3 regions of the Oceanimonas sp. AH20CE76 genome follow, and region 2 is predicted to be linked to each of the others. Evidence: predicted binding sites of a transcription regulator. Region 2 holds the regulator's gene; each other region holds the start of a gene.

Region 1 (3,275 bases), 1.3 Mb from region 2:
CACCGTCGGGATAGCTGTTTACCACTCTGGCACCGCGCACCACGCCCCGGCTGGCACTGTTTACCGGTCCGTCCTGTAATACGTTACTGTTCATTTCACTGGAGCTGGAGATCATCACACCGCTCAGCTGCTCACTCAGTTCACGGTAGGCATCCAGCCGCGACGCCCGCATGGCATGCAGCAGTTTCTGCTGATAATCCGCCGGCCGCTGTAAACTGATAGGGGCATAACCCACGGCATAAATATGGTTTCTGGCCGGTGTGGCACCACTGCCCTGCCCCACACAACCGCCAAGAAACACCAGGGTCAACAGGGTTATCAGCTTATTTCGCATAACGTCTCCGTATATGGTCAGGCACCTGCGGGCCGCGGGTGTCGAGCATGGCGGCCACCAGATAGCTCGGAATAAACTGCTGTGCACTGGCTACTACCGAATGGTCCGCCATGGTGATCAGCCGGGCATTCACCAGCCTGCCTCCCTGCGTCTCGCTGATGGTGCCATGCAGCAGATACTGGGCACCAATTTTACCACTGAGTTGCCGATAATCCCGGCTGGTGCTGATATCACCTTCAGGAGTAATGCGAATAAACGGCAGAGCCTTAAAATCGACAACCTTAAGGCCGTATTGATTAAGCTGAAACATCATGGTTTCTGACAGCAGACGACCAAACTCGTCCTGAGTGGTGTAATCCTCCTGACTGACAAAACCGCTCACTGCAATGCCTGCCTGCCGGTTCATCTGGTGAGCCGATGATACCAGCCGGTAGGCCAGTGCTGACATATGCTGCTGCAGCTGGGTTTGCCCGCCCACCAGTGAAGGACCGGCTTCCGGCAAATATACACTGCGGGCACCGGCGCTCATGCGCATGGGAATACCGTCCTGGGTATGCCGCGGAGCGCGGGCCGGTGCCGGCGTGGAGCCCAGGGGTTGATGGCTGACATAATGGGCCGCATGATCATGAGGCAGGTAATGATGCCGGCTGTCAAACCTGGGCTCACCGCTACAGGCCGATAACCCCAGCACAGTGACCAGAATAAGGGCTCTTGTCATTAACAGGCTCCGTGGTTTAAAAACTGAGTTCAGGAAACTAATCGAGTATCGGCCAAAAACAGCATAACTTTACCCGGCAAGAATATTGCATAAACCTTGCCATCTTCTTGCTGAGTGTTCGATGTTTAATTGACGCTCTTTACTTTTACACAGGATACCGCCGTGCTCAAAAATGTCTTTGCCTCATTGTTGCTGCTGTCTCCCTTTTTTACTCATGCCGACTGGTATCAGGCCGAGGGCTCGGCACCGCTCAGTCTGGGCACAGAGACAGCGCGTCAGCAGGCACTGGAACAGGCCCTGAGCGATGCCCTGCTACAGTCCGGCGCTTCCCTGAATACCATGCAGTCTGCCACCAATGGTACCTACGGCGGTCAGCAGCTGGATATTTCTGCTCAGGGCGAACTGATGGATTACCTGATTATTGACGAGCGCAAAAAACAGGGCAGGCTGTGGCTGACAGTACGGGCCGATATCTGGCCCGGTGAACGCCGGCAGGAACAATGCGCCGGCCGCTATCGTCCCGGCCTGGCACTGACCGCCATTACCCTGCGTCATCCCGAGCAGGGCAGCACGGGTCAAATTTATGAACTGGGTGCGGCCATCAGCAGCCGGTTATCGTCGATGCTGACACCCGCCGTCAATATTACGTCATCTACCGGTCAGCCACTGGACACGGACACCGCCCTGCCCAGAGACGCCGGGCTGCGTAAAGGCAGTGATGTGCTGACATCACGCCGGCAAGCCAGACTGCTGCTGAGCGGCAGCATTGAGGACATCAGTATTGAAGACGGCCACTGGACCAAGTGGACCTTTTCCGACATTCCCCGGGAGTTTCGCATGCGCATTGTGCTGGAAGACAGCCTCACTGGTGATGTGCTGCTGCAACGGGATTATCAGACCCGCTCCAGCTGGGATTATAAAAAGCACGACAAGGTAAATGTGCATCAGCAAAGTTTCTGGCATTCCGCCTATGGCCAGGCTGTTGAGCAACTGCTGCAGAATGTCAGCCAGGACCTGATCAAAGCCCAGGCCTGTATCAAGGCAGTGGGCAATATAGTGCAGCAGTCAGACGACGGCATTTTAATGGATCTGGGCCGGCGCGAGGGCATTCAGACCGGAGACAAGTTTACCCTGTTGCACAGACGCCAGCTTACGCCCGGGTATTACAGCGAAAGCACGTCAGGAGCTACTTTTGTGGTGCAGCAAAGCCACGCCGACTACAGCATTCTGATGCCTGCCGGCCAGGAAGCCAACATCACCCCGGCTACTCCCGGAGACCGACTGGTGCAGCTGTGGTAAGCCTGCTTATATAACCGGCAAACGGGCGGCAATATATTGCGCTGCAAAGGGAAATTTGCAATATTGTAGCCCGCTGTGTCCCCGTAGTTTAATGGATAAAACAAGCCCCTCCTAAGGGTTAGATGCAGGTTCGATTCCTGCCGGGGACGCCATTCATCGACGCTTTCCTTTCTGCTACATTGACGACTTCGGTTCAAACTGGGAGTCATTAATGTCTAAATCCGTCCTGATTACCGGCTGCTCTTCCGGCATTGGTCATGCTGCCGCTCACTATCTTAAGCAACAAGGCTTTAATGTGGTGGCTTCCGCCCGCCGGCCGCAGGATGTATTGCAGCTGGAGCAGGAAGGGCTACAGGCGGTATTGCTGGACCTGGCAGACGATTCCAGCATAGAGCAGGGCCTGGAGCAGGCTCTGGCTTACACCAATGGCACCCTTTATGGCCTGTTTAATAACGGTGCCTACGGCCAGCCCGGTGCCCTTGAAGATCTGCCCACTGAGGCGCTGCGGGAGCAGTTCAATACCAATTTTTTTGGCACCCATCACCTCACTCGGCTAGTGTTGCCCCTGATGCTGCAGGCCGGTGAAGGCCGCATTATTCAGAACAGCTCGGTACTGGGGCTGGTAGCCATGAAGTATCGCGGTGCCTATAACGCCTCCAAGTTTGCCCTGGAAGGCTACACAGACACACTGCGGCTGGAGCTTGCCGGCACCCCTGTGCATGTGAGTCTGCTGGAGCCAGGCCCCATTGAAACTCAGTTCAGGGCCAATGCCCGCGCCGCTTTTCTCCGTCACATCAATATGAAAGACAGCCGCCACCGGGCCGGCTATGAACAAACGCTGGCCCGGTTGGAGAAGCCCGGCCCCAGCTCCCGCTACAGCCTGCCGGCGGAAGCTTGCCTGCCTCCTGTGCTGCACGCCCTGAC
Region 2 (3,275 bases):
TCTTCGCGAATGGCCTCATCCAGAGTCAGGCTGTGGCGCGAGAGAGGGTGCAGTCGCCGCGTATCGCCAAAGCGGCGGATCAATACTGCGTTTTCGGCATCAATAAAGAAACTGGATACCTGCACCTCGTCCATGGCCCGCACTTCGGCCAGAAAGGCTTCCAGCTTATCGGGGCTGTCGGGCAGGTTGCGCACATCTATACTCACCGCAACCGCGCCGGGCCGGTTCTGGCGCAGGCGGACCAGCTCAGGCAGTAACTCAACCGGCAGGTTATCGACGCAGTAGTGACCCAGATCTTCAAGCACCCGCAGGGCGACGGTTTTACCGGACCCGGAACGACCACTCACAATCACCAGCTGCATATAGGCTCCTTCAGGCAGAAATCATGATTTGATAAAGCTCTTCGTCACTGCCGGCCTGACGCAGCTGCCGGCAAATCTGTTTGTTGCTGAGCTTTTCAGCAATTAAGGACAGCGTTTTCAGATGTTGTTTACATTCCTGCTCCGGCACCAGCAGCGCAAACACCAGACCAACCGGCTGATTGTCGATGGCATCAAATTCTACCGGTTCGGCAAAAGTCAGCAGTACCGCGGTCGCCTTGTTGTCATTGCCAATACGACCATGAGGTATGGCAATGCCATTACCGATGCCGGTAGTGCCCATCTTTTCACGGGCCAGCAAACAGTCAAAAAGCGGCTGGCTGCCGATATTCAAATGTTCGGCAGCCAGCTCGCTGATAATTTCCAGAGCACGCTTCTTGCTCGTGCAGGGAACTGCACTGCGCGTGCAGTCCCTGCTTAGTATGTCGGCGACTTCCATGGTTACTTTTGCTTGAGCTTCTCTTTGTGTTTGATGATCTGACGATCCAGCTTGTCAATGAGTCCGTCGATGGCGGCATACATATTTTCATGCTGGGCGTTGGCAAACAGCTCACCACCACTGACGTGCAGTTTGGCTTCGGCAATTTGCTGCATTTTTTCTACATTAAGGATGACGTGCACATTGGTAATGTGGTCGAAGTGGCGCTCCAGCCGGGTAAACTTGCTATTAACATAGTCACGCAGTGCATCTGTGATTTCTACATGGTGTCCGGTCAGGTTAATTTGCATAACGTCTTCCTTCTGTCGTTGCCTTTAAACCAGGCGTTTACGCTGATTGGAAGGGGGGATGGCCAGTGACTCCCTGTACTTGGCGATGGTACGCCTGGCCACCTTAATCCCCTGCTCGGCCAGCAACTGAGCAATCTTACTGTCACTCAGCGGCTTGGCCGGGTTTTCTGCTCCGACCAGCTTTTTGATCAGAGCACGAATTGCCGTGGATGAACATTCACCACCATCGTCGGTGCCCACATGACTGGAGAAGAAATACTTAAGCTCAAACACGCCCCGGGGCGAGTGCAGAAACTTTTGTGTGGTCACGCGTGAGATGGTGGACTCATGCATCTCTACTGCCTCGGCCACATGGTTCAGCACCATGGGCTTCATGGCCTCTTCTCCATACTCAAAGAATGCCTGTTGTTGTTCAACAATACAATTGGCAACCTTGAGCAGCGTCTCATTTCGGCTGTCGAGACTTTTAAGGAACCACTTGGCATCCTGCAGATGATTACGAATAAACTGGCCGTCTTCACTATTGCGGGGCTTGTCGGCAAGTGCGGCATAGGTCTGATTCAGGCGTACCTTGGGCATGGCCTCCGGGTTGAGTTCCACGACCCAGGCACCGTTGCGTTTGGTGACCACCACATCCGGAATAACATATTCGGAGCTGCCCTGAATAATGCTGCTGCCGGGGCGGGGTTCAAGCTGCTGGATCAGATTCAGAACTTCTCTCAGCTCGTCTTCTTTCAGCCTGGTCTTGCGCTGCAGAGTACGGTAGTCGCGGTTACCAAGCAGATCCATGTGCTGTTCCAGCAGCAACCGGGCTTCTGCCAGCCAGGGGGTGCTGGCGGGAAACTGGTCGAGCTGAATACACAGGCATTCCTGCACGCTGCGGGCAGCTACGCCGATGGGATCGAAATGCTGAATGCGTTTGAGCACGGCTTCTACTTCGTCGGCTTCAATGCCCAGCTCGTCGGCCGAGGCTGCAGCTAACAGTTCGTCAATATCGGCGGTGAGATAGCCTGCATCGTCCACGGCATCGATAATCGCAAGGGCAATGGCCTGATCGGTATCACTGAAGGGAGTCAGGTTCATTTGCCAGATCAGGTAATCCTGCAGCGTTTCGGTGGTTTCTCCCTGATAGACATTATCTTCCAGCCCTTCCGGCAGACCGGCACCACCACTGACCGGAGAGGCGGTATAAACTTCCTCCCAGCTGGTGTCCATGGGCAGCTCTTCAGAAAGCTGATTACGTTCCATGGCGCTGTCTGCGGCAATTTGCTCCTCGTTGCGATTATCCTCAACCCTGATACTGTCCGGCTCCTCCTGCTCCAGCAGCGGATTACTGTCCAGTGCCTGCTGAATTTCCTGCTGCAGCTCAAGGCTGGACAGCTGCAGCAGACGAATGGCCTGTTGCAGCTGAGGGGTCATGGTCAGCTGCTGGCCAAGGCGTAACTGAAGAGTCGGCTTCATGTATGCTAACGTCCTTCCATATCAACCGCGCGAAGCGGTGCCTTCAGAGGCTGAATTGTTCACCAAGATAGACTTTCTTGACCTGCTCATTGGCCAGGATTTCAGCTGGTGTGCCAGCAGCAATACGGTGCCCGTGGCTGACAATATAGGCCTTTTCACATACATCCAGCGTCTCACGCACATTGTGATCGGTGATCAGTACGCCCAGGCCTCGATCTTTCAGATGTAATATAATTTTCTTAATATCAAGCACAGAGATGGGATCAACGCCGGCAAAAGGTTCATCAAGCAGAATAAAGCGCGGATCTGCCGCCAGTGCCCGGGCAATTTCCACCCGCCGGCGTTCACCACCGGACAGACTCATACCGAGACTGTCACGAATATGGACAATATTGAACTCTTCCAGCAGCTGTTCCATTTTTTCGTTACGGCCGTCGGCGTTCAGATCTTTGCGGGTCTGCAGTACGGCCATCAGGTTATCGGCAACGCTCAGGCGGCGAAAAATGGACGCTTCCTGAGGCAGATAGCCAATGCCGGCGCGGGCCCGCACATGCATAGGCTCATGGCTGATGTCATTGTCGTCTATGGTGATGCTGCCTGCATCCCGCTGCACCAGGCCTACAATCATGTAAAAGGAAGTGGTTTTGCCGGCCCCGTTGGGCCCGAGCAGCCCCACTATCTGGCCGGTGTTCACGGTCAGGCTGA
Region 3 (3,275 bases), 1.3 Mb from region 2:
CCAAAGCAGCAGTGGGGATTGCCGTAGCCGACCATAAAATGCCATGGACGGCATTTTCGAGCGATACATGGAGGTACTTGAAGCGTGTCGGTGGAGTGCAACCGCACTGATGCTTCGCTCTGCAGTTTAAACTTTGAAGCCGGAGCCTTTATTAATGCCCTTGGTGTGACCTTTTTGATCATAGGTCATGCTCTGGCGCTCGTGCAGCCGGCTGAGAATATTGGCCAGCTGGCGAGTGCCGGCAAGGGACTGCTCCAGCACCTGTCCGGCAACGTCGTTGCGCTCCTGACAAGTGGTCATTAATGCACGCAATGCATCAACCCTGGGTTTAAACTCAGTGCCCAGCAGAGCTACATCGGGGTGGTTGCACAGGCTGGCATCGGTGGCCTGAATATCGGCCAGCAGTTGCTGTTTCTGCTCGGTAAGAGGAGGGAGTTCCAGCGCCTTGCGCTGAACGATCAGCTCAAGCTCCTGCTCAGTGATCGCCAGCAGGCGCTCAAGTTGAGAATGTTGTTGGGTCAGCAGCGTATCAAGGCTCATTAATACAGAGACTCTATGTCGTTTTCAAGGCTGATAATATTACCGGCAAGACGCTCGGTATTCACCTGATAGCTGCCTTCATTGACTGCTTTTTTAATGGCGTCAAGGCGGGCGCTGTTATCGGTGCCGTCCCCGGCAGACAGACTTTGCTGCATGCGGTTAAGTTGTCTGGCCTCTGCCGTGAGCGTGACTTCATCTCGCCCGGCAACGGCTTTGGGTTCGCCACTGTTGCCGGTAGTAGCGGATGCACTTTTCTGCGGATATTTGTTTCCGCTGACCGGACCGTTATGAAATCCGGGAGGAAGCTTGTCTATGGCCATGGTCTTGTGTCCTGATTTGCTGCTGTCACACCGGTTATCGGCTGGCCCTTGTGCAACTTTAGCAGAATTTACAGACCCACCTTTACTACTCCGGCCTCGCTGATGCGCCCTTGTATCTGGCGGCCCGAACGGCTGTTGCGTACGCGAATGGTCTCATTAAAGGTGCCGTTTTCATCGGCCACGCCCTGAGTCCGGATAGACAGGCCGCCGTTTTCTGCCACTATGGTAACTTTGTCTCCTTTGCATACCACACACAGCTGGCTGGCCAGAATCGGCCTGCCCGGGCGCAGATCCCGCTTGCTGCGGGTGCCCACCAGAGCCTGAATATTATCAAATACGTCCCCTCTTACCAGCACTTCATCCTGGTAGCTTATCTGCAGCTGAGCCGGCTGCAGCAGAGTATTACGAGAGATAGGATCAGCAGCCGTCACCACGGGTTTAAGTACTTTTACCCGCACCGGCACAAACAGTTGCCAGCCGGGTTGCTCATGGCACTGTACAAACACATGAGTATTACGCCGCACTTCACCACTGCCGCGGATCTCTGCGGTAAGCATGCCGGGGCATTCACTCAGCTGCAGCCGGGTATCTATGCTTGAAGCCTCAATGATTACCTTGTCATCAGGGCCTGCCTGGACAAAATCGCTCACATAGTTTTCTGCGTAATGACGGATACTGTCGTGTATGCTGGTCTGAGCCGTTACCAGGGCCGGTAATAACGTGAATACAAGGCTTAAAAAAACATGTATGCATGGCTTGTTGTGGTAGTTAGGCAAAAAACCGTTAAGCATCGTTACTCCGTTGCCGATAGTACATAAATCATGACTGGTCCCATCTTTGCCGCTATGAAGTGGCACTGGCACATGGCCGGTGTTAAGCTAGAACCATCGTATTTTGCTGCATAAAGCATGCCATTGAACTGGCGGGCAGACAGCTAAATCTCATTCCGGAGGCTGAATAATGGCGGGTGTACTCGACTCGGTAAACCAGAGAACACAACTGGTGGGGCAAAACCGGCTGGAACTATTATTGTTCAGGCTTAACGGTCGCCAACGATTTGGCATCAACGTATTTAAGGTCAAGGAAGTGTTGCAATGCCCACGGCTCAGTGGCTTGCCTCAGCGTCATCCGGTTATTCGGGGTGTATCCAATGTTCGTGGCCAGACCATTTCCATTATTGACCTGAGCAAGGCCATGGGGGGCCGGCCGATAGAGCAAACCGAAGACAGCTTTGTCATTATCTCCGAGTACAACCGTTCGGTGCAGGGGTTTCTTGTCAGCTCGGTAGAGCGCATCATCAACGTCAACTGGGAGTCGATCTTGCCACCACCCAAAGGGGCCGGTCGCTTCAACTACATGACGGCCGTCACCGAAATAGACGGTGAGCTGGTGGAAATTCTCGATGTGGAAAAAATTCTTGATGAAATTTCTCCTGCCAGCACAGATGTTGACGCAGCGATTATTGAACGCTCAAAAGAAAATGCTGTCGAGCACAAGCCTGTTCTTATTGCAGATGATTCTTCTGTGGCCCGCCGTCAGGTAGTAAAGGCGGTTGAATCTCTGGGGCTTAAGTGTATTGTGACGGAAAATGGCCGGCAGGCGCTGAACAAGCTCAAAGAACTGGCTGCCAACGGTCCGATTCATGAGCAGTTATCATTGGTGATTTCCGATGTGGAAATGCCAGAAATGGATGGCTACACGCTTACCGCCGAGATTCGAAGTAATACTGCTCTTAAGGATCTGCATGTTATTCTGCATACCTCACTCAGTGGCGTATTCAACAAGGCGCTGGTTGAAAAGGTCGGAGCCGATAATTTTATCGCCAAGTTTCAGCCTGATGAGCTGGCCAGTGCAGTCAATGATGCACTCTAATTTTTGAAGGTGTAATAGCACGGATGAAAAATTTCACCGACGAGCAGTATTTGGCGTTTTGCCGGTTTCTTGAAAGCAACACCGGTATCGTCCTTGGAGCCAGCAAGCAATATCTTGTTAAAAGCCGGCTTTCACCGCTGATGTCTCGTTTTGGTATTGAATCCATGGGAGTGCTGATAGAGCGCTCCATGCAGCCTCGGGAGCGTGAACTGAAAACGGCCGTGGTCGATGCCATGACCACCAACGAAACACTTTGGTTCCGTGACAGCTACCCCTTTACTCAGCTGAGTGACCGTTTATTTCCGGAGTTGGCGAAACCCGGTAAATCACTGCGTGTCTGGTCTGCGGCCTGCTCATCGGGGCAGGAGCCTTATTCCATTGCCATGACGGCACAGGAGTACATGAGCCGGCGGCCGGGTGCCTTGCCGGGGCTGCAAATTATTGCCACTGATATTTCAGCCACCATGCTGGAACAGTGCAAACTGGGCATTTATGACAGCCTGTCTCTGGCCAGGGGCCTGTCTCCGGAGCGACGCAGCCGGT

Evidence for each region. Region 2 encodes sigma-54, which starts transcription at its own class of promoters, with help from an activator protein. Its sites were predicted from a motif close to TGGCACNGTTTTNGCTT; they were not measured.
Region 1: N2M06_RS04740 (flagellar assembly protein T N-terminal domain-containing protein) is a predicted target of sigma-54. The motif match lies at 1,127-1,143, and genes of this name have one in related genera.
Region 3: flgA (flagellar basal body P-ring formation chaperone FlgA) is a predicted target of sigma-54. The motif match lies at 1,758-1,774, and genes of this name have one in related genera.

The regions. Positions count from the first base shown of each region.
Region 1 is NZ_CP155481.1:975,886-979,160, reverse strand. Features, by position in the region: gene N2M06_RS04750 (LPP20 family lipoprotein) at 1-334, opposite strand, end outside; gene N2M06_RS04745 (FlgO family outer membrane protein) at 324-1,052, opposite strand; gene N2M06_RS04740 (flagellar assembly protein T N-terminal domain-containing protein) at 1,215-2,351, shown strand; tRNA gene N2M06_RS04735 (tRNA-Arg) at 2,429-2,503, shown strand; gene N2M06_RS04730 (SDR family oxidoreductase) at 2,563-3,275, shown strand, end outside.
Region 2 is NZ_CP155481.1:2,914,835-2,918,109, reverse strand. Features, by position in the region: gene rapZ (RNase adapter RapZ) at 1-362, opposite strand, end outside; gene ptsN (PTS IIA-like nitrogen regulatory protein PtsN) at 373-819, opposite strand; gene hpf (ribosome hibernation promoting factor) at 822-1,109, opposite strand; gene N2M06_RS14315 (RNA polymerase factor sigma-54) at 1,134-2,570, opposite strand; gene lptB (LPS export ABC transporter ATP-binding protein) at 2,614-3,275, opposite strand, start outside.
Region 3 is NZ_CP155481.1:979,260-982,534, forward strand. Features, by position in the region: gene N2M06_RS04755 (flagellar protein FlgN) at 127-540, opposite strand; gene flgM (flagellar biosynthesis anti-sigma factor FlgM) at 540-860, opposite strand; gene flgA (flagellar basal body P-ring formation chaperone FlgA) at 929-1,651, opposite strand; gene N2M06_RS04770 (chemotaxis protein CheV) at 1,821-2,732, shown strand; gene N2M06_RS04775 (protein-glutamate O-methyltransferase CheR) at 2,756-3,275, shown strand, end outside.